3 regions of the Mesorhizobium sp. M0184 genome follow, and region 1 is predicted to be linked to each of the others. Evidence: predicted binding sites of a transcription regulator. Region 1 holds the regulator's gene; each other region holds the start of a gene.
The links. The regulator LexA, encoded in region 1, represses DNA repair genes until DNA is damaged. The targets are predictions, from matches to a motif close to TGTTCNNNNTGTGTTCNG.

Region 1 (7,204 bases):
CGGCGACGCCGCCCACAACGCCCAGGCACTGCGCGACATGCTGGGCGGCGCAGCCGGCGCCTTTCGCGATACGGTGCTGATGAATGCCGGCGCCGGGCTGGTGGTGGCCGGCAAAGCGACGACCCTCGCCGACGGCATGGTAACGGCGGCGCAGGCCATCGACAGCGGCCGCTCGCTGAAAGTGCTCGACAGGCTGATCGAGATTTCGAACGGTTAAAACCATGTCCGACATCCTGCGCAAGATCGAGGCTTACAAGCGCGACGAGATCACGGCGGCCAAGGCGCGCGTGCCGCTCGCCGAGATCAAGGCACGGGCGACGGATGCCGACGCGCCGCGCGGCTTTCTTTCCGCCCTTGAAGCAAAGCGCAAATCCGGCAGGTTCGCGCTGATTGCCGAAATCAAGAAGGCTAGCCCATCCAAAGGCCTGATCCGCGCCGATTTCGATCCGCCGACGCTGGCCAGGGCCTATGCGAAGGGCGGTGCCGCCTGCCTTTCGGTGCTGACCGACGCACCCTCCTTCCAAGGCGCGCCCGAATTCCTCACCACTGCGCGCGCTGTCGTCGAGCTGCCTGCATTGCGCAAGGATTTCCTGTTCGACCCCTATCAGGTCTACGAGGCCAGGGCATGGGGCGCCGATGCCATCCTGATCATCATGGCCAGCGTCGACGACGCGTTGGCAAGAGAACTCGAAGCGACAGCGTTCGGGCTCGGCATGGACGCGCTGGTCGAAGTGCATGACGAGGCTGAAATGGAACGCGCGCTGCAGCTGTCGTCGCGGCTGATCGGAATCAACAACCGCAATCTCCGGACCTTCGAAACCAGCCTACAGACCTCGGAGCGGCTGGTAGCGATGGTGCAGGCCGACCGCCATCTGGTCAGCGAGAGCGGTATCTTTTCGCACGACGATTGCCGCCGGCTGGAGCAGAGCGGCATTGCGACTTTCCTGGTCGGCGAGAGCCTGATGCGCCAGCAGGACGTGGCCGCGGCAACGCGCATGCTGTTGACGGGCAAGGCGCCGGCAGAGGTAGTTTGAGGATGGCGGCCACCCTCACCCATCTTGGCGCGCAGGGCGAAGCCAACATGGTCGATGTCGGCGACAAGGCTGAGACGGTGCGCACGGCAGTCGCAGAAGGTTTTGTCGCGATGCGGCCCGAGACGCTGGACATGATCCTCGCCGGCGACGCCAAGAAGGGCGACGTGCTGGGCACCGCGCGCATTGCCGGCATCATGGCGGCCAAGAAGACGCATGAACTGATCCCGCTTTGCCATCCGCTGCTGCTAACCAGGATATCTGTCGATATCGAGGCGGACGCCGCGCTGCCCGGCCTGAAGGTGACAGCATTGACCCGCGTCACCGGCAAGACCGGCGTTGAGATGGAGGCTCTGAGTGCCGTCTCGGTCGCTTGCCTGACCATCTACGACATGGCCAAGGCGGTCGACCGCGCCATGGTCATCTCCGGCATCAGGCTGGTTGAAAAGACCGGCGGCAAATCCGGCGACTACAAGATCACCGGAGACGGGGCCACCGAGGCAGGCCGATAATGGCGCTGGTCCCAGTTGCCGAGGCGCTCGAGCGCCTGCTGGACGGCGCAGCAGCGCTGCCGGGCGAACGCGTCGCACTGCTGGATGCCGCCGACCGCGTGCTGGCGGAGCCGGTTGTGGCGCTCCGCACCCAGCCGCCGTTCAACGCCTCCGCCATGGACGGCTATGCCGTGCGGGCGGCCGATATCGCGTCCGTACCGGCAAAGCTTTCGGTGGTCGGCATGGCGCCGGCCGGACGCGGCTTTGCCGGAACGGTGCAGCAGCGGCAGGCCGTGCGCATCTTTACCGGCGCGCCGCTTCCCGAAGGCGCCGACACTATCGTCATCCAGGAGAACGTCCGCGATCTCGGTGGCGGCAGCGTCGAAGTGACGGAACCGACGGTGCAGGGGCGCAACATCCGCCGCCTCGGGCTCGATTTCGCCAAGAGCGATGTCCTGCTGCCCAAAGGCCGCCTGCTCGACCCGGCGGCCTTGTCGCTGGCGGCATCGGCCAATCACCCCGAGGTGCGCGTGGTCAAACGGCCGCTGGTCGCCATCATCGCCACCGGCGACGAATTGCTGCCGCCGGGCAGCGATCTTGGCCCCGACCAGATCATCTCCTCCAACGCCTATGGTGTCGCCGCTGCCGCACAGTCGGTCGGTGCGCGCGCGCTCGACCTTGGCATCGCGCCGGACCGCAGGGAGGCGATCGCTGCGCTGGTTGAAAAAGCCGTGAAGGCTGGCGCGAACGTCATCGTCACGCTGGGCGGTGCCTCGGTCGGTGACCACGACTTCGTTCATGACGTGCTGACCGGGCAAGGCATGACGCTCGATTTCTGGAAGATCGCCATGCGGCCGGGCAAGCCACTGATGTTCGGGCGGCTGGGAGACATTCGCTGCATCGGCCTGCCCGGCAATCCGGTGGCAAGCCTGGTCTGCACTCAGCTCTTCCTGAAGCCGCTGCTGGCGCGGCTCGGCGGCCGCGCCTTTCAGCAGGATATACGTCGGGCACGGCTCGGTGCTGCCATGCCGGCCAACGATCTCAGGCAAGATTATGTGCGGGCTGTTGTCATAGATGACGCCGGTACGCTCGTGGCGACGCCGTTCGGCATCCAGGACTCCTCGATGCTGAAAATGCTGGCCGATGCCAACGGGCTGATCGTTCGCGCGCCGTTCTCACCTGCCGCAGCGGCGGGCTCCCCCTGCGACGTGCTGATGTTACGCTGAACCTGCCTCACTCCGAGATCAAGGTCCGGGTCAGCGGATGGTCTGGATCGGCCAAACCGTCGATGATGTTGAAATGATGCCGGTCAGGCTCGACCACCGAGCTGGTCGCGGTACCCAGGCCGATCCAGATGTTGGCCAGCAACGCGCTCTGACGCAGGAATTCGGCGCGCTCGCCGCCGCCGGCCCAGCAGGTCAGGCGGGCCTTGTCCATCGGGCGCAGCAGCACCGGGCTTTCGGCCTGCGCCTCGGCCTCATCGATCGCGATCGTCTCGTTCATGCCGGTGCGCATGATCGGGCGCAAATCATGCACCCCCGAGATCGACACCACGTGACGAACGCGCCGGACCACTTCGGGCGCCAGCGGCGTCGTGGCCGTAACCATCCGGCTAACAAGATGGCCGCCGGCCGAGTGTCCGGTCAGCATCAGCGGCCCTGGGACCATCGCCGCCGCCTTGCCGATCGCCGCGCCGACTTCCTTGACGATGCCGCCAATGCGTATCTGCGGACAGAGCGTGTAGGACGGCATCGCCACCGCATAGCCGCGATCAACAGGGCCAGCGGCAAGATGCGACCAGAAATTCTTGTCGAATTCCATCCAGTAGCCGCCATGAACGAACACCACGAGTCCCTTGGGCTTGATGGCCGGCAGGAAAAGATCGAGCCGGTTGCGTGGGTTGTCGCCATAGGCCATGTCGAGCCGCGCCCTGCCCTCGGTCGAAAGCACGTCGCGGAAAACCCGCGCGGGCTCGGTCCAGGCCGCCGGCCAGCGATCGCTGCCGGCTATGTTGGCGCCGTTGGCATAGGCGTTGTCCCAATCGGCAATGTGACGTTCGAACACCCTGCGCCCTCCCTGGCAATATGGCCTTGCAACGTAGCCGTGAGCATCGCGCGGCGCGTCGTCGCCAGCCTCACGATTCCAGCTCTCGCATCAATCTCAAGTGACAGCTGCTTTGATTGCGAAGCGCGCATCCTTCCACGCACCGGTGCGGAGGATATCCTCAAGCACTTTGACGGCCTGCCAGACATCGGCATAGCTGACATAGAGCGGGGTGAAGCCGAAGCGCATGGTCGATGGCGCGCGAAAATCGCCGATCACGCCACGTTCGATCAGCGCGCGCATGACCTGGTAGCCATGCTCATGCATGAATGAAATCTGGCTGCCGCGTTTTTCCCCATCGCGCGTGCTTTCGAGCGTGAGCCCGTAAGTGCCGCACTTTGCCTCGACAAGCTCGATGAACAGATCCGCCAGCGCGATGCTCTTCTTGCGCACCGCCGTCATGTCGACATCGTTCCAGATGTCGAGCGCGCCCTTCAGCGTGCGCATCGACAGGACCGGCTGGGTGCCGCACAGAAACCGGCGGATGCCGGTGCCGGCCGCATAGCCTGGCTCGAAGGCGAAGGGCCGTGCATGGCCCCACCAGCCGGTGAGCGGCTGCTGGATGTCGGAAAGATGCCGCTCAGCCGCATAGATGAAGGCAGGCGCGCCCGGGCCGCCATTCAGATATTTGTAGGTGCAGCCAACGGCAAAATCGGCGTTTGCCTTGTCGAGCTCGACTGACATCGCGCCGGCGGTGTGGCAGAGATCCCAGACGATCATCGCCCCGGCTTCCTGAGCCCTGCGCGTCAGCGCCGGCATGTCGCGCAGTTCGCCCGACTTGTAGTTGACGTGGTTGACCAGCACCACGGCGGTGCGTTCGTCGATCAGCTCTTCGATGGTCGGCGCGTCGACCCCCGAGAGGCGCAGCAGCGTATCTTTTCGCGTCGAAACCACACCCTCAGCCATGTACAGGTCCGTCGGAAAACTATCGCCCTCGGCGACGATGACCTGCCGCTCCGGTCGCATGGCCATGGCGGCGTGCAGCAGCTTGTAGATGTTGACCGATGTCGTGTCGCAGACCACCGTCTGGCCGGCCGCGGCACCGATCAGGCGCCCGAGCTGGTCGCCAAGTTCAAGCGGCATGTTGAACCAGCCGGCCGTGTTCCATGCGCGGATGAGATCATGCGACCATTCTTCGGTCGCGGCCTTGTGCAGTTCATCGAAAGCGGCACGTGAAGCAGCTCCTAGCGAATTGCCGTCGAGATAGATCACTCCTTGCGGCAACACGAAGCGGTCGCGCATCGCGCGCAGCGGATCTGCGGCATCCATCGCCTTTATGGCGGCGAGATCGGGAATTCCTGTCATGATTTGCCTGCTCCCCCCAAAAGTTCAACGCAACGCCGGACACGCATCGACTGTTCTTCCATCACCTGGTTGCGCGCAGCAAGGCTCCACCGGCGAGAAGCAGCCTGACCAGGCGACTGGAAACCAGGAGTTAACCCGAGGTTGGCGTTTTGAGTTCGTTTCGTTCACGGTGCATTGACCGAACCGCGCAGTCGATACGGGTTCAATTCCGTGCCCTTTGCCGACTGACGGCCGATGCCAGTGCTGCCTTCTGGGAAGCCAGAAGGCGCAAACGAAAGCAGAATCAAGGGGATGACGCTCGCGACGGTGAAAATGCGGCATTCCGGTAGGGGCGTGGTTTGTTTCCCAAGCCTTAACGCATTCATTAAACTTTAAACAGTTGCGGAACACAACTGGAACAGATAGTGTTTGTTCTGGGTTTGTTTTTCTGATTCTGTTGGGGGTCGCTATGCTGACACGCAAACAACACGAACTGCTTATGTTCATCCACGAAAGGTTGAAGGAAAGCGGTATCCCGCCTTCCTTCGACGAGATGAAGGAAGCGCTCGACCTGGCTTCCAAATCCGGAATCCACCGGCTGATTACGGCGCTGGAGGAGCGCGGCTTCATTCGCCGTTTGCCCAACCGGGCCCGTGCGCTGGAGGTGCTGCGCCTGCCTGACTCGATCGCCCCCGGCCTCAATGCGGCACGCAAGTTCTCGCCGAGTGTCATCCAGGGCAGTCTTGGGCAAGGCGGTCCTCGGCAAGGCAAGCCGACATCGTCGCGCGTGCCCGCAGCCGGAAATGACGACGATGTCGTCGCCGCCGTTTCGATCCCGGTGATGGGCCGCATCGCCGCCGGTGTGCCGATCGACGCCATCCAGCACCAGACGCATTCGATTTCGGTGCCGCCGGATATGATCATGGGCGGCGAGCATTATGCGCTCGAGGTCAAAGGCGATTCGATGATCGAGGCCGGCATTTTCGACGGCGACACGGTGATCATCCGCAATGCCGATACGGCGAGCCCCGGTGAGATCGTGGTGGCACTGGTCGACGAGGAGGAAGCGACGCTGAAGCGGTTCCGCCGCAAGGGCGCCTCGATCGCCCTGGAAGCCGCCAATCCGGCCTACGAGACGCGCATCTTCGGACCAGACAGGGTCAAGGTGCAAGGCAAGCTCGTCGGACTGATCCGCCGCTACTGAGCTCCGCCCTTGGCGCCGGCTTTGGGGTTGTCGGCCCTGCGGTATGGCGGCAGGCCTCGTGCCGCGCGTGAAAATTTCCGCTGCACGTGCCAGGGCCGGTATGATTTTTCGACCGCGAAACGGATTTCGGCGCGCGTTGCCGCTTGTGGATCGAAGTAGACGGCGGCACTTCCCGCGTGCGCCAGTTGCCGTTTGGTGACGACGAGGACCAGCCGGTCGTAGTAGCAGGGGTTATGGGCGGTGGCGTCGTCGATGACGATCAAGCTGGCAAAGGCGCAGGCTGGCCGCGCAGTATCGCGGTCCTTGGCTTGCGCGATGATCGCGCCGGATGGATGCCTGGCAAGGCAGAGGCCATCCGTGCAAATGAACGGCATGCCCGGCGGTAGGTCGGCCGGATCGGCAATGTCGAATTGCGGGTCGTTCTTTCCAGGTGTTTCCGGCGCGACGATAGCCTCGGATGTGAGCGCGCGTTTCCAGTTGTCGATGGTGAACTCATTCGGGCGTGCCCGGTTGACCGCGAGTTCACCGCTGCCGATCGGCAGCGCGACCAGCCGTGCGTCCTCCGAGACCAATACGTCGGGTATGCGTGTCTGCGTTGTCGTCAGCAAGCCGGCGAGCGCAAAAGGAAGTGCCGCCAGCCGCAACCAGGTCGTCGCCATGCTGGCAATGACGAGGGCGATCGTCACCAGAAGGACGGATCTCAGCGAAATCAGCCCGACCGCATCGATCGGCGAGCGCTCCGAGATCCACCCGGACAGGGCGATCATCGCCGTCAGCCCCTTGCCCATGACATAGAGGAAAGGGCCATCCGCACCGAACGGCATCGCCAGCGCGCTGAGAACGGCGAAGGGCATGACGACCAGTGAGACGATGGGCATGATGGCCAGATTGGCGAACAGGCTGAGCGGCGCCACGCGCTGGAAATGCCATATGGCGAAAAGCGCTGTGGCGCTCCCTGCAATGATCGAGGTCATCGCCAGACCGCACATGCCCAGCAGGACCTTTCGAGTGGCAAAGCGTTGCGGCGACAGCCGCGGCGGCGGCGTGGTGGCCCTGCCGGCGCGGTAATCGGACCAGCCTGCATAGGCGCC
Region 2 (7,204 bases), on a different contig from region 1:
CCGCCCAGCCGAAAACCGACGCCGTGCACGGTCTCGATCGCATCGACGCAGCCGACGGCCGCCAGCTTGGCGCGGATATTGCGGATATGGCTGTCGACGGTGCGGTCTGCGACATGGATATTGGCCGCATAGGCGTTGGCCATCACCATGTCGCGGCCAAGCACATGCGCCGGCCGCGCCAAAAGTCTTTCAGGATCGCGAATTCGATCGACGTCAGCGCCAGCGGCTTGCCGTCGAAGCTGGCTGTATGGCTTGCCGGAACCAGCAACAGTCTGCCATGCGAGAATTGCCGGTCGTCGGCTAGTTCCGGCGTGGGCCGAGCGCGGCGCAGAATGACGTTGACGCGGGCGACCAGCTCGCGCGGGCTGAACGGCTTGGTGACATAATCATCGCCGCCCATCTCCAGCCCGAGGACGCGGTCGATCTCTTCATCCCGCGCGGACAGGAACAGCACCGGCAGGTCGGATGTGTGGCGAAGCCGCCGGCACACTTCCAGCCCGTCCATTTCCGGCATGCCGATATCGAGCACGACAAGATCGGGAGCACGGCGTTCGATCGCCAGCAAGGCAGCCGCGCCGTCCGGCACCGCCAGCGTTTTCATGCCGGCCTTTTCCAGCGCGAAGCAGATGATTTCGCGAATGTGCGGGTCGTCGTCGGCGACCAGTATGTGGTGCGGCATCAAATCAGCGGCCCGGCATGAAGGGTTCGGACATCGGAGGAACCACGAACGGGCCACGCCTGTCGAGGGCGCGGTTGAGCCGCCAGTCACGAAAGCTCCAGCCCCGCCAGTTTTCCTGGCCGGCGCAGAAGCGTGCTTCGTCCTGTGCATACCAGCCGGCGAGTTCGCGGATGGAGGCATCCTCTGCGGAAACCGTCCTGCTCTGGTGCTGGACGAAGCGATCGAGCGCCGGCAAGGCGCCGGGCCCGAGCGAGCGCAGGTACCAGACGTCGAGCTGGGTGCCTTGGCCGGTCATTTCGAAGCAATGGTCGACATTGTAGTTGGCGATCAGCGCGGCAAAGTTGATGAACGAGCAGGCATAGAGCGTCGCCGATAGCGTCAGAAGATTGGCGGCAAGCAGCGCATTCGTTGGACTTTCCGCGCGCGATGCGGGCTATGATCAGGACAAGGCCCGCCGCCACCAGCCCCATCCAGACGAACGCAGCGACACGCCAATAGGTCAGCGCATAGATACCGATATAGAGATCGAGCCGCAGGATCGACGAGATCACCAAGAGGATGTTCTGCGTCACCCAAGCATAAACCAGCCGGCGGATGAGCGGATCGCCGGAGGTCGCGCTTCCCGGCCGCAGCGCCGCCAGCACGAAGCCGGCGGCCAGCAGCGCCGTGACGATCAGCGGGTAGGCGCCGCGATGCGCGTAGGCGGCATAGGTCAGCCCGTCGGGAAGCGCGATGCCGCCCCACAGATAGGTGGCGTCGAGTGCGCTCTGCACCGCGAACAGGATGTTGAAGACGACGAGCGCGCGGAGGATAGCGGCCTTGCCGAAGACGATGTCCTCGATGGTGGTCCTGGTGGCCGGCGTCGCCGGTGCGCTGGCTGGCGACACCCTGCGGCGGCGGAGAAAGCGCGGCAGGCGCGGCCGCAGAAAGGCCCAGACGCAGGCAAGCACGAACAGCCAGAAGGCGAGACGTGGCAGCTGGACGAGGTCGAGCAGTGCCATCAGGTCGATCAGCGAGAACCAGTATTCGATGACCGGATTGGCGGCGCCGAACAGCGCGAGGAACACTGCGCCGAGGCTCAGCGGCATGACCCAGACGGCGATCGCCGCAAGGCGCACGCGCCGCCGGCCAAGCCGCCGCGCCGCCATGCGCCAGCGGAAGAAATCAAGGACGAGCCGAAATGGCGTTGCAAGCAGGAACAGCGAGAGTTGGCCGGCAATGCGGGCAAGGCCGCGCCGCAACCGTCCGGCCAGTGAAAGCGCGAAGATGGCCGTCGCCGCCAGCGCGATCGAGACGGACAGTGCGCTGACATTTTCCACAAGCGGCAGCAGCGCCATAAACAGCGCAACCGGCTTGAACCAGAACCTGCCATCGTTGAAGGCGCCGAGAGGATGGAGAGCCATGCTCGCAGCTGCAATCGCAACGCCGAACAGGAAAAGCGTGATGCCCGCCGGTTGGCCATAGAAGAAAAAATCGGCCAGCGCGACGAGCAGGACGGCAACGCCGAAGCGGCTGCAATAGCTCGGCGCCGCCGAGAGGAATACTATCATGATCGGGCTTTCTCGGCGGCTTTGATGCGGCCGGTGGGCGAGGATTTCCGGACGAAAGGGAGGAGGTTTGCCGAAGTCCGGGGCGGATCGACGAGCCACCAGCTTTCGCTGCGAAGCCGGTACGGCAGGGACCAACGGGAGTTCGTTTGCTCTTGCATGCCGCCCTTGTCGCATCCGGTCGGGTGGCAAGCGGGGCGGAGACGAGGAGATTTTCCGAAATTGCGTGCAGTTTTTATGCACGGCTTGCCTCGGCCGGCTGCAGACGGCATAGATCGGAGATGACCACCGAAAGCTACCGCCCGCGCCGCTCGGTGCTTTACGTCCCGGCTTCGAACGACAAGGCGCTGGCCAAGATCCAATCGCTGGCCTGCGATACCGTCGTCATCGATCTCGAGGACGCCGTCGCCCCGGCCGACAAGCCTTCCGCGCGCGAAAAACTGGCGGCGATTTTCGCCGGCCGTTCCAACCGGCGCTGCGAGATGGTGGTGCGCATCAATGCGCTGTCGAGCGAATGGGGCGGCGCCGACCTGCTGGCCGCGGCAAAATGCACGCCCGACGCCATCCTGCTGCCCAAGGTCGACACGCCGCGCGACATTCTCGAGGCCGGCGACGTGCTCGACGACAATTTTATCGCCGACAAAGTCAAGCTATGGGCGATGATCGAGACGCCCAAGGCGCTGCTCAACATTGGGCCGATTGCCGAGCTCGGCCGCGATCCGGCCTCTAGACTGGCTTGTTTCGCTGCCGGAACGAATGACCTGGTCAAGGACACCGGAATTCTCGCCACGCCCGATCGGCGCTATCTCGTTCCATGGCTGATGCAAATGGTGCTCGCCGCGCGTGCCGGCGGCCTCGACCTGCTCGATGGCGTCTTCAATGATTTTCGCGATATGGACGGGTTTGCGCGCGAGTGCACGGAAGCGGCCGCCATGGGTTTTGACGGCAAGTCGCTGATCCATCCGGCTCAGATCGAAGCCGCGAACCGCGCCTTTGCACCGTCGCCCGAAGCAATAGCCGAGGCGCGCGCGGTCAAGGATGCCTTCGCGCTCGCCGAAAATCCCGGTAGGGCGGTAGTTGCGCTGAACGGCAAGATGGTCGAGCGGCTGCATCTGGCACAGGCCGAAAAACTGCTGGCGAAGGCCGCCGCTGTTCGCGCATGACTAACGTAACTGACGACAGGATTGAAGAATGAAACTCTACCGCTTTCTGTCCGGCCCGGACGATGCCAGCTTCTGCCACAAGGTGACGGCGGCGCTGAACAAGGGCTGGCACCTGTTCGGCTCGCCGACCTATGCCTATGACAAGGAGGCCAAGACCATGCGCTGCGGCCAGGCGGTGGTGAAGGATATCGAGGGCCAGGAATACGGCCCCGACACCAAGCTCAGCGATTGGTAGACGATAAAATGGCGGCGAGACGTTGGCGGGACAGCGCCCCCCTCTGTCCTGCCGGACATCTCCCCCTCAAGGGGGGAGATTGGATGTCACGTCGGCTTTCGCCAATCTCCAATGTTAGAAAAAGGGCGCGGTCGGCGAAGCTGCCAATCTCCCCACTTGAGGGGGAGATGTCCGGCAGGACAGAGGGGGGCGTGAAGGAATGAGACGTCGGACTGTTGCGTAAGCTCAGCCGCTCGTGCCCGATCACTCCGCCGCTTCCTCGATCTTCTCCATATCGTCGTCCGACAGGCCGAAATGGTGGCCGATCTCGTGGATCAGCACATGGGTGACGATGTCGCCCAGCGTTTCCTCGTTCTCGGCCCAATAGTCGAGGATGGCGCGGCGATAGAGCGTGATGCGGTTCGGCCCCTCGCCGGTCTGCGGGTTCCAGCGCTCGGCGATGCCGCGCCCCTCGAACAGGCCGAGCAGGTCGAAGGGCGTTTCCAGCGAAAGGTCGTCCATGATCTCGTCGGTCGGGAATTCGGCGATCTGAATGACGATCTCGCCGGTCAACTTGCGAAACTCCTCCGGCAGATGGGCATAGGCCTCCAGCGCCAGGAGTTCCATTTCCTCCATCGTTGGCGAAAGCTGGTCGTGCCAGATGCGTGTTTGGTAGATGCGAGCCATGCTTTGTCCTTTGATCCCGGCATATAGGCTTTCAGGCCGGACTCGGCAAATGGTCGGGCTGGAGTGCCCGTGCCATGCCCCCACTACAGGAATAAATTCCCCATGACTCCGCTTGACTCTTCGGGCGGCCTCTGGAATCTATAAGAACATAACAGGAACAATTGTGAGTGGAAGCTGACCGTCATGGCGACAAGCGCCGTGGCGCGGGAGACTGTTTTTGCCCTGCGCCGCCAGATCGCGAAGATCGAAGGGACCTTGCCCGAGCGCCTGGAGGCGCCGGCCAGTTCGTCGTTTGACGCGGATGTCCCTCGTCAGAGTCTGACACCCTCTCGGCATCCGACACCCGCTCGGAATCTGACCATTGTCCGGCGCGGCCTCGCCGTGGCGCCGCCCGATGCGTTTTTGCGCACCGGCGCCGAGCGCCTCGATGCTGCGCTGAGCGGCGGCCTGCCGAAGGCGGCGGTGAGCGAGTTTCATGGCGCCGCGACCCGCGATGCCGGGGCCGTTGCCGGTTTTGCCTTGTCGCTCGTCAGCCTGATCCTCAGCCAGGGGCCGCGATTGCCGGTGCTGTGGATCGGCACATCCGAGGTTTTCCGCGAGGCCGGCTTTCCCTATGCCAGGGGGCTTCACGCCTTCTTCGGCATCGAGCCGGAGCAATTGCTGTTTTCCGAGGCGCCAAGGCTGCTCGATGCGCTGTGGATCGCCGAGGAGGCTGCCCGGATGACGGCACTGGCCGCCGTCATCCTCGAAATCCGCGGCAGCCCGCAGCGGCTTGACCTCACCGCGACGCGGCGGCTGCACGCCCGCGCGCAGAGTGCGGGCCGGCCGCTGTTCCTGCTGCGCCAGGCCGGCGAGCCCGAACCGACGGCAGCGCCCGTCCGCCTCATCCTGTCGGCGGCACCGGCGGCAACGCGTAAGACGCTTGCCGGGCCGCTCGCCGGCTCGATCGGCCGGCCCGCCTTCACCGTCGCCATCGGCAAGAGCCGCACGGCCTTGCCCGGAAAATTCACACTGGAGTGGAACCCCGATGAACGCATATTCGAAGAAAGACGGGGCGAGCAAGGAAGGTCTCAGGAATGGGCCCCAGAACGGCCAAAGAGTCCTATCCCTGTGGTTTCCGCATCTCGCCGCCGAGAGGATCCTGCGGCAGCGTCTGGGGCGGTCCTGGCGTTCCCGGCCGTCGGATCACCTGCCGCTGGTGATCAGCCATCGCCAAGGGAACACCCAGCGCATCGCCGCCCTCGACGAACGGGCTGAGGCGCTTAATCTGAAGCGCGGCATGGGCATAGCCGACGCACGCGCCATGCATCCCTCGATCGACATCGTGGAGGCCGATCCGGAGGCCGACCGGCGCCTGCTCGAAGGCCTCGCCGACTGGTGCGACCGCTATACCCCGCTGGTGGCGCTTGACGGGACCGACGGCCTCTATCTCGACGTCACCGGCTGCACCCATCTTTTCGGCGGCGAACGCTCGATGCTGGACGATATCCTGTCGCGTTTTTTCCATCAGGGCTTCGATGTCCGCGCCGGGCTTGCCGCCACGCCTGGTGCTGCCTGGGCGGCGGCGCGGTTTGCTGGCGACCGCATCGTGCCCGATGGTGAGGAGGAAGCGCTTCTCGCGCCCTTGCCGCTGGCGGCGCTGCGCATCGACCCGGAGGTACGCGCCAGCCTCGAAAGCGTCGGCCTGCGCACGGCGGGCGCCGTCATGGCGGCACCGCGCGCGCCGCTGGCCCGCCGCTTCGGCGCATCGCTGCTCTTGCGCCTCGACCAGGCGCTTGGCCGCCTCGAGGAGGCCGTGTCGCCGCGCCTGCCGGTGGCACCGCTTTCGGTCGAGCGTCACCTTGCCGAGCCGATCATGCTGACCGAGGACATCGAGCGGCTGACCGGCATGCTGGCGACCACCTTGAAGAGCGACCTCGAGCGTCGCGGCGAGGGCGCAAGGCGGCTGGCGCTGCTGCTTTTCCGCGTCGATGGCGGCGTCAGCCGCATCGCCGTCGGCACCTCGCGGCCTCTGCGCGAGCCGCGGCTGATCCAGAAATTGTTCCACGAAAGGCTTGCCGCGCTCGAACAGGATATCGACGCCGGCTATGGCTTCGATCTCGTGCGCCTTTCGGTGCTGACCGCCGCCGCCTTCGACATGCAGCAGGCCGACCTTGCCGGCGAGACGAGCGACGACGGTGCCGATATCGCGCTTTTTGCCGACCGTATTCGAGCCCGGCTCGGCGAAGGCGCGGTCTTGAAGCCGGTCGCCGTCGAGAGCCATTTGCCGGAGCGCGCCGTCGCCACCCTTCCCTTCACGGAGGCGCCGCAGAGAAGCTCGCCGCCGAAGCAGCCGGACAAGGCGAAGGACGCTCCTACGACCGTCTTCCAGCCGGAACGGCCGATCCGGCTTTTCCGTTCGCCCGAGCCGATCGAGGTGCCGGCCACCGAAATGCCGGAAGGCCCGCCTTTGAACTTCCGCTGGCGGCGCGCGCTCTATCGGGTCGCGCGCGCCGAAGGGCCGGAGCGCATCGCGCCGGAATGGTGGCGAGGGGCGGCGGGACGAGAAGATGCCCCGACCCGGGATTATTTCCGCATCGAGGATGCCGACGGCCGCCGTTACTGGCTCTATCGCCAGGGCCTTTACGGCGCCTCGCAGCCCTCGCCGCGCTGGTTCATGCATGGGATCTTCGCATGAATGCGCTGACGGCCAACCCCTATGCCGAATTCGGCATCCAGTCGAACTTCTCGTTTCTGCGCGGTGCGTCGAAACCGGAGGAGCTGGTGGTCGCGGCAAAATTCCTGGGGTTTTCGGCGATCGGTCTCGCCGACCGCAACACGGTGGCGGGCGTGGTGCGCGCCTGGCAGCAGGCCAAGGTGGAGGGTGCTTCCTATCATCCCGGCTGCCGCCTGGTTTTTTGCGACGGCACGCCGG
Region 3 (7,204 bases), on a different contig from region 1:
CAGGCGGACCACCGACAGCGGGGCGTCAGCCTGCGACCCGCTTCATCAGCGCGATGGCGCCGAATGGAGCGCGGACCTTGCCCTCGGTGATGAAGTAGACGAACACATCGCGTGGCTTGACCGGCGCGTCGGTTGAAGGATCGGCGCGCGACAGGTCGGCCGGCACCTTGCCTTCCGCCCAGGTTTTTGCGCGCGCCGCCCATTCGTCGAGCGCCTTTGGCGTATAGCAATCGGGATTGTCGTCGCTGCCGGTCTGCAGCCGCGCATAGATGAAATCGCCGGTAACGTCGGCAATCCCCGGATATTTGGCGTGGTCGGCATAGACGATGGCGGCCTTGTGCTTTCGCGCCAAGGCGGCGAACTCCGGCACGATGAAGCTGTCGTTGCGCACCTCGACCGCGTGGCGCAGCGCAACGCCGTCCTGCTTTTCCGGCAACAGCTTGAGGAAGGCCTCGAAATCGTCCGGGTCGAATTTCTTGGTCGGCGCGAACTGCCACAGGATCGGCCCGAGCTTGTCGCCAAGTGCCGCGACGCCCGACCCGAGGAAGCGCATGATCGATTCCCCGGCCTCGCCGAGCACGCGGCGGTTGGTGACGAAGCGGTTGCCCTTCAGCGAATAGACGAAACCATCCGGCGCCTCGTTGGCCCATTTGACGAAGGTCGGTTCCTTGAAGCTCGAATAATAGGTGCCGTTGACCTCGATAGTGGGCACCTGCCGGCTGGCATAATGCAGTTGCTTGGCCTTTGACAATTTGTCAGGGTAGAAGGACGTGTCCCACGGCTCGAAGGTCCAGCCGCCCATACCGGCGCGGATTGTTCCTGATTGAGTCATGGTCGTCCTCCCGGTTTGCAGAAAAGGATCACGCGATGGCGGTCGTCTCGACGGCTTTCGCCATGTCGACGACCGTCCATCCTGGCCGATATGGATTGGGCCGGCGACCCGTTTCGCGAAAGCCGTAGGCCCTATACAACGAAACGTTCCGTTCCATTCTGGCATTGGTGTAGAGTCGGATTTCCGGCAAGCTCCACAAGCGCGTCTGTTGCTCGGCCCAGTCGAGCAGCCCGATGCCGAAACCCTTGCCCTGAAAGGCGGGCGCAACGGCGACGCTGAAGATCATTGTATGGTCCGCATGTCGTTCGAGAACGATCAAGCCGGCCGGCTGTCCGTCCTGCTCCGAAAGCCAGACCTCGCCGCGTTCTATGCGCGGCGCGTAGTCCTCGGTGACAGGGATCGGCGGTGCGCCGAGCAGGGCAGTGTAGGGCGCGTAGGCGTCGGTGGTGAGCGAGATCACCGTGGGGAGATCATCGGCCCGAGCGGCTCTCATGATCAAAACTGGCCCGCGCCGGCAGCGGCCGCAATCACCTTGTCCATGCCGGCCGCTATCGCGGCGACGGCATTGCGACTGGCGTCGCCCAAGCCGTGGCGCTCAGCGAGCCAGTGCGCGTCATTGTAGGAGAGCCAGACCTTGCCTTGCTCGTCCTCCCAAGCCAGTGCCTTGACCGGCAGATCGATGCCGACAAGCTGCCGGTCCTGCATCAGCGGCGTGCCGCCTTTCGGGTTGCCAAAAATCAGAAGCTGGGTCGGACGCAGAGAAGCTTCGACACTGCGCGCACCGGCGGCGTGGTCAATGCGGGCGAAGACCAGCAATCCTGCACGTTCCACAGTCCCGACCAGGCGATCGATCGTTTCGGCCACGCCGAAGCGGCTTTGGACCGTGATGAGACCGGTCTTTGCCATCACTCCGCCGCTTCGCGCTTGCCTCCGGGGCGCCGCTCCAGCAATTCCCTCAGGAACTGGCCGGTATAGCTGCGTTTTTCGCGAACGATGTCCTCAGGCGTGCCGGACGCTACCAGCTCGCCGCCGCCGTCACCACCTTCGGGGCCAAGATCGAGCACCCAGTCAGCGGTCTTGATCACCTCTAGATTGTGCTCGATGACGACGACCGTGTTGCCCTGGTCGACCAGCTCGTGCAGCACTTCAAGCAGCTTGGCGACGTCGTGGAAATGCAGGCCGGTGGTTGGCTCATCGAGAATGTAGAGCGTCTTGCCGGTCGCCTTGCGCGACAGTTCCTTGGCAAGCTTGATGCGCTGCGCCTCGCCGCCCGACAAAGTCGTTGCCTGCTGGCCAACATGGATGTAGCCGAGGCCGACCCGTTTCAGCGTCTCCAGCTTGTCGCGCACGCCGGGCACGGCGGCGAAGAAATCGACGCCTTCCTCGACCGTCATGTCGAGAACGTCGGCGATTGATTTGCCCTTGAACAGGACGTCGAGCGTCTCGCGGTTGTAGCGCTTGCCGTGGCAGACGTCGCAGGTGACGTAGACGTCGGGCAGGAAGTGCATCTCGATCTTGATGACGCCGTCGCCCTGGCAGGCCTCGCAGCGGCCGCCCTTGACGTTGAACGAGAAGCGCCCCGGCTGGTAGCCGCGCGCCTTGGCCTCCGGCAGGCCGGCGAACCAGTCGCGAATCGGCGTGAAGGCGCCGGTATAGGTGGCAGGGTTGGAGCGCGGGGTGCGCCCGATCGGCGACTGGTCGATGTCGATGACCTTGTCGAGGAATTCCAGCCCCTCGATTCGGTCATGCTCGGCCGGATGCTCGCGAGAGCCCATGATGCGGCGCGACGCCGCCTTGAACAGGGTCTCGATCAAGAAGGTCGACTTGCCGCCGCCGGATACGCCGGTGACGGCGGTAAACGTGCCGAGCGGGATTTCGGCGGTGACGTTCTTCAGATTGTTGCCGCGCGCGCCGACGACCTTCAGCCGGCGGTTCTTCTTGGCCTCACGCCGCGCTGCCGGCGTCGCCACTTCGAGCTCGCCCGACAGATATTTACCGGTGATCGAAGCGGGCGTCGCCATGATCTGCTGCGGCGTGCCCTGGGCGATGATGTGGCCGCCATGAATGCCGGCAGCCGGGCCGATATCGACGACATAGTCGGCATGCAGGATGGCGTCCTCGTCGTGCTCGACGACGATGACCGTGTTGCCGATGTCGCGCAGATGCTTCAGCGTGTCGAGCAGGCGGGCATTGTCGCGCTGGTGCAGACCGATCGACGGTTCGTCCAGCACGTAAAGCACGCCGGTCAGGCCGGAGCCGATCTGCGAGGCAAGACGGATGCGCTGGCTCTCACCGCCTGAAAGCGTGCCGGAGTTGCGCGACAGCGTCAGATAGTCGAGACCGACATCGTTGAGGAAGCGCAGCCGCTCTCGGATTTCCTTGAGCACGCGCACCGCAATCTCGTTCTGCTTGTCGTTGAGCGAAGCGGGCAGATCGGTGAACCACTGGTCGGCCTTGCGGATGGACAGTTCGGTGACCTCGCCAATGTGCTTGCCGGCGATCTTGACCGCGAGCGCCTCGGGCTTCAGCCGGTAGCCGCGGCAGGCCGGGCAGGGCGTGGCCGACATGAAGCGCTCGATCTCCTCGCGCATCCAGGCGGATTCCGTCTCCTTCCAGCGGCGCTCGAGGTTGGGGATGACGCCCTCGAAGGTTTTCGTCGTCTTGTAGGAGCGCAGGCCGTCATCGTAATGGAAGGTGATTTCGCGCTCGCCGGTGCCGTGCAGGACGGCTTGCTTTGCCTCCTCGCTCAAATCCTTGAACTTGTCGCCGAGCTTGAAGCCATAGGCAACGCCCAGCGCTTCCAGCGTCTGCGCATAGTAGGGCGAGCTCGACTTCGCCCAAGGGCTGACGGCGCCGGCGCGCAGCGAGACATTCTCGTCGGGCACGACCAGGCTGGCATCAATGGCGCGTTGGCTGCCGAGCCCGTCGCAGGTCGGGCAGGCGCCGAACGGATTGTTGAAGGAGAATAGCCTGGGCTCGATCTCGGGAATGGTGAAGCCGGATACCGGGCAGGCGAACTTTTCCGAGAACAGCATGCGTTCATGCGTCTCGTTCTTCGATTTGTTGACCGAATCCTCGCCGGTCTGGCTGGCGTCGAGCGGCTTGTCGGCAAATTCCGCCACCGCCAGCCCGTCGGCCAGCTTCAGCGCGGTCTCGATGGAATCGGCGAGCCGCGTCGCCAGATCGCCGCGCACGACGATGCGGTCGACGACAACGTCGATGTCGTGCTTGTACTTCTTGTCCAGCGCCGGCACGTCGGCGATCTCGTAGAAGACGCCGTCGACCTTGACGCGCTGAAAACCCTTCTTCTGCAGCTCCAGCAGTTCCTTGCGGTACTCGCCTTTGCGGCCGCGCACCATCGGCGCCAGAATGAACAGCCGGGTGCCTTCCTCGACCGCAAGCACCCGGTCGACCATCTGCGAGACCGTCTGGCTCTCGATCGGCAGGCCGGTGGCCGGCGAATAGGGTACACCGACGCGGGCGAACAAAAGCCGCATATAATCGTAGATCTCGGTGACGGTGCCGACCGTCGAACGTGGGTTCTTCGAGGTGGTCTTCTGCTCGATGGAGATGGCCGGCGACAGGCCGTCGATCTGGTCGACGTCCGGCTTCTGCATCATTTCGAGGAATTGCCGCGCATAGGCCGAAAGGCTCTCGACATAGCGGCGCTGGCCCTCGGCATAGATGGTGTCGAAGGCAAGCGACGACTTGCCCGACCCCGACAGGCCGGTCATGACGATCAGGCTGTCACGCGGCAGGTCGAGATCGACATTCTTCAGATTGTGTTCGCGTGCCCCGCGAATGGAGAGATATTTATGGTCGGCCATCGCCGGTCGCCGCCTCAGAATCTGGAATTCGTGGGATGGGCGGGTTTTCCCGACCATCCCCTATGTAGGTAATTTCGCCGCCTTTTCGAGAGACGCCACAACTCTCGACCAAAGCGTTTAACCGCCTTTCGCGCGAACGGGCAAGCGGAAAGAACAAAGGCCGAACACGCTCCTGACAAAAGCTGCCCGCGCAGCCGGCTTCAAAGCGATTCGCGATCACATTTTTCGGTAATCGGCTATTCAAGGTTGACGTGCCTGCGTCATGGGGGCAGAATCGACACGTCAACGAAGCCGGCCGTCTTTCGATGGCCTCGCGGCCTGGGGCTAGCCTGCGAGACGCCGCGGGTTATGCGATGAGCGCTTCGACGACGACAGTCGCAACGAACAGAAGGAGAGCAGAGGCATGACTCCACCGGATTGTTCCTTGAGGCTCCACGTGTCGCTGGAGCCGCGGCAGGTATAAGTAGCCAGGTCAGGCGTTTAGCGCTACCTGCCCACGTTGACCTGCCGATCCCCACAACAATCAGAGACTGCTAGTCGGATCGTCGGCTGAACGCCGCGAAGCATCCGAAATAAAAAGCCGGCAGTACACTCCCGGCAATTTGGATTTCAGATCCAAGAAAGCCCTGTCAGTTGCAAACGCAATGGCGGGGCTGTTCGTTTGAAGCGCAATATTTGTGGTTCACACCAGGCGAACTTAGCGGCTGGAGGGCCTGATCCCGCCGGTAGCGACATCGATGGTGATGCTACCGGAAATCCGAACGTCGGTATCGCCAATCTTAAAGGTGCCGTTGCCGCTGCCTGGAGCCACATCGTCAGGCTCAGGCCGCGGCGCTGGCTCGGCGATGCGATAATCGCTGGTCACACCGGGCAGGGTGCCCTTTTGCGAAGACGTCGAATTATCTTGGGCAAGTGCCATACCCACCAGCATGTTCGTGCCGGCTACGGTAGCGATAGTAAGGTATAACAGGCTGGATGAGCGGCTGGCGGTCATCGCCGGACTATAGTGCCGCGATAGCGTCAAGACCAGACCGATGGCGCTGAAATTGCGGGGGCTCAATCGCCTCAGTTCCGTCCGCCGGCCCGGCTCGTTCATGCGGCCTGCTTGCGAGTGTCGAAAACATGGTCGACGAGGCCCCAATCCTTGGCCTCCTGCGCGGTCATGAAAAAGTCGCGGTCGAGCGTGCGTTCCACTTCCTCGTAGGTGCGGCCGCAATGGCGGGCGTAAAGATCGGTCATGCGCCGCTTGGTGCGAAGGATGCCCTCGGCATGGCGCTGGATATCGGAGGCTTGGCCCTGGAAACCGCCGAGAGGCTGATGCAGCACGATGCTGGTGTTGGGTAGCGCGATGCGCCGCCCCGGTGTGCCGGCCATCAAAAGGAACGAGGCCATCGAGGCGGCGAAGCCCATACAAACCGTGGAGACCGGGCAGCTGATATACTGCATCGTATCGTAGATGGCGAAACCGCTGGTCACCACGCCGCCCGGCGAGTTGATGTAGAGCGAGACCTCCTTGTCGGGATTGTCGGATTCCAACGACAGAAGCTGGGCGCAGACCAGCGCCGAGGTGCCGTCGTCGATCGCCCCGTTGATGAAGACGATGCGCTCGCGCAGCAGCCGCGAAAATATGTCGAAGGCACGTTCGCCGCGGCTCGACTGCTCGATCACCATCGGCACCAGATTGGCAAGGCCGCTCATCGGTTGTCTCCGTTGACTGTTGTCGTTCAGGCCGCGCGCAGGAAGAGGCGCGGGGTGTTTGCGGCGATCTGCTTGTGCCTGGGAGTGCGCGCTTCAAAGGAAAGCCGGCAACCGGCGCCTGCCATCGCGATCTCCGGCGCTGCTGCCCGAGCAAAACCATCATGGACGATGCGCAGATGCGTGCCGCCGGAAACGGTGCGGTCGAGCGTAAAGGTGACGATGCTGTCCACTGGGCTGTCGCTCATTGCGCTGTCCAGGGGGCTGCCGGGCGGCACCTGCGTATCGCCGGGCGCCGGCCGCTCCCGCCAGGAATAGCGCAGCAGCCGTCCGGGATCCGCGTCGAGGATTTCGCACTCGATCGGCGCATTCGGCGCTTTAAAGGCAAAGCGGTTGCCGATTTCGGGCTTGATGTCGTTCGGCATCATCCAGGCCGCGAGCAGGTCCGGCACCGTCAGCGCCCGCCACACCTTTTCCGGCGGTTCGGGCAGCTCGCACTCGAACTCGATCTTGTCTGCGGCCATTTCGGCGCGTTCTTTGCCTCGGCTGGTCATTGGTCCATGTCCTTCAAAACCGTCTTGAGCCTTTCGATGCGCTCTGGCCAGAACGCACGGTAGCGTTCGATCCAGCCGAGCAGTGGCGCAAGCCCCTTCGGATCGACGCGGTAATAGGCGTTGCGACCGGCCCGGCGCTCGACCACGAGGCCGGCGCCGCGCAGCACTGCGAGATGTTGCGATACCGCCGGCTGCGATACCGGTATGCCAGTGCGCAGTTCCGACACCGTCATCTCGCCGTCGGCGAGCCGCTCATAGACGGCGCGACGCGTTGGATCCGCTAGTGCCCGAAAAAT

Region 2: NKJ23_RS13680 (ImuA family protein) is a predicted target of LexA. The motif match lies at 4,433-4,450, and genes of this name have one in related genera.
Region 3: uvrA (excinuclease ABC subunit UvrA) is a predicted target of LexA. The motif match lies at 4,809-4,826, and genes of this name have one in related genera.

What each region holds. Positions count from the first base shown of each region.
Region 1 is NZ_JAMYSZ010000012.1:16,089-23,292, reverse strand. It holds gene trpD (anthranilate phosphoribosyltransferase) at 1-217, shown strand, start outside; gene trpC (indole-3-glycerol phosphate synthase TrpC) at 222-1,034, shown strand; gene moaC (cyclic pyranopterin monophosphate synthase MoaC) at 1,037-1,543, shown strand; gene NKJ23_RS16500 (molybdopterin molybdotransferase MoeA) at 1,543-2,748, shown strand; gene NKJ23_RS16495 (hormone-sensitive lipase) at 2,756-3,586, opposite strand; gene kynU (kynureninase) at 3,683-4,930, opposite strand; gene lexA (transcriptional repressor LexA) at 5,379-6,113, shown strand; gene NKJ23_RS16480 (ComEC/Rec2 family competence protein) at 6,107-7,204, opposite strand, start outside.
Region 2 is NZ_JAMYSZ010000009.1:109,251-116,454, forward strand. It holds partial or broken gene NKJ23_RS13650 (response regulator transcription factor) at 1-679, opposite strand, end outside; partial or broken gene NKJ23_RS13660 (DUF4153 domain-containing protein) at 684-2,229, opposite strand; gene NKJ23_RS13665 (HpcH/HpaI aldolase/citrate lyase family protein) at 2,508-3,389, shown strand; gene NKJ23_RS13670 (DUF1737 domain-containing protein) at 3,418-3,624, shown strand; gene NKJ23_RS13675 (metallopeptidase family protein) at 3,868-4,290, opposite strand; gene NKJ23_RS13680 (ImuA family protein) at 4,474-5,547, shown strand; gene NKJ23_RS13685 (DUF6504 family protein) at 5,489-6,967, shown strand; gene NKJ23_RS13690 (error-prone DNA polymerase) at 6,964-7,204, shown strand, end outside.
Region 3 is NZ_JAMYSZ010000023.1:63,985-71,188, reverse strand. It holds gene NKJ23_RS24310 (DUF72 domain-containing protein) at 26-832, opposite strand; gene NKJ23_RS24305 (GNAT family N-acetyltransferase) at 861-1,331, opposite strand; gene NKJ23_RS24300 (DUF302 domain-containing protein) at 1,328-1,738, opposite strand; gene uvrA (excinuclease ABC subunit UvrA) at 1,738-4,659, opposite strand; gene NKJ23_RS24290 (hypothetical protein) at 5,357-5,755, opposite strand; gene NKJ23_RS24285 (ATP-dependent Clp protease proteolytic subunit) at 5,752-6,357, opposite strand; gene NKJ23_RS24280 (SRPBCC family protein) at 6,384-6,908, opposite strand; gene NKJ23_RS24275 (ArsR/SmtB family transcription factor) at 6,905-7,204, opposite strand, start outside.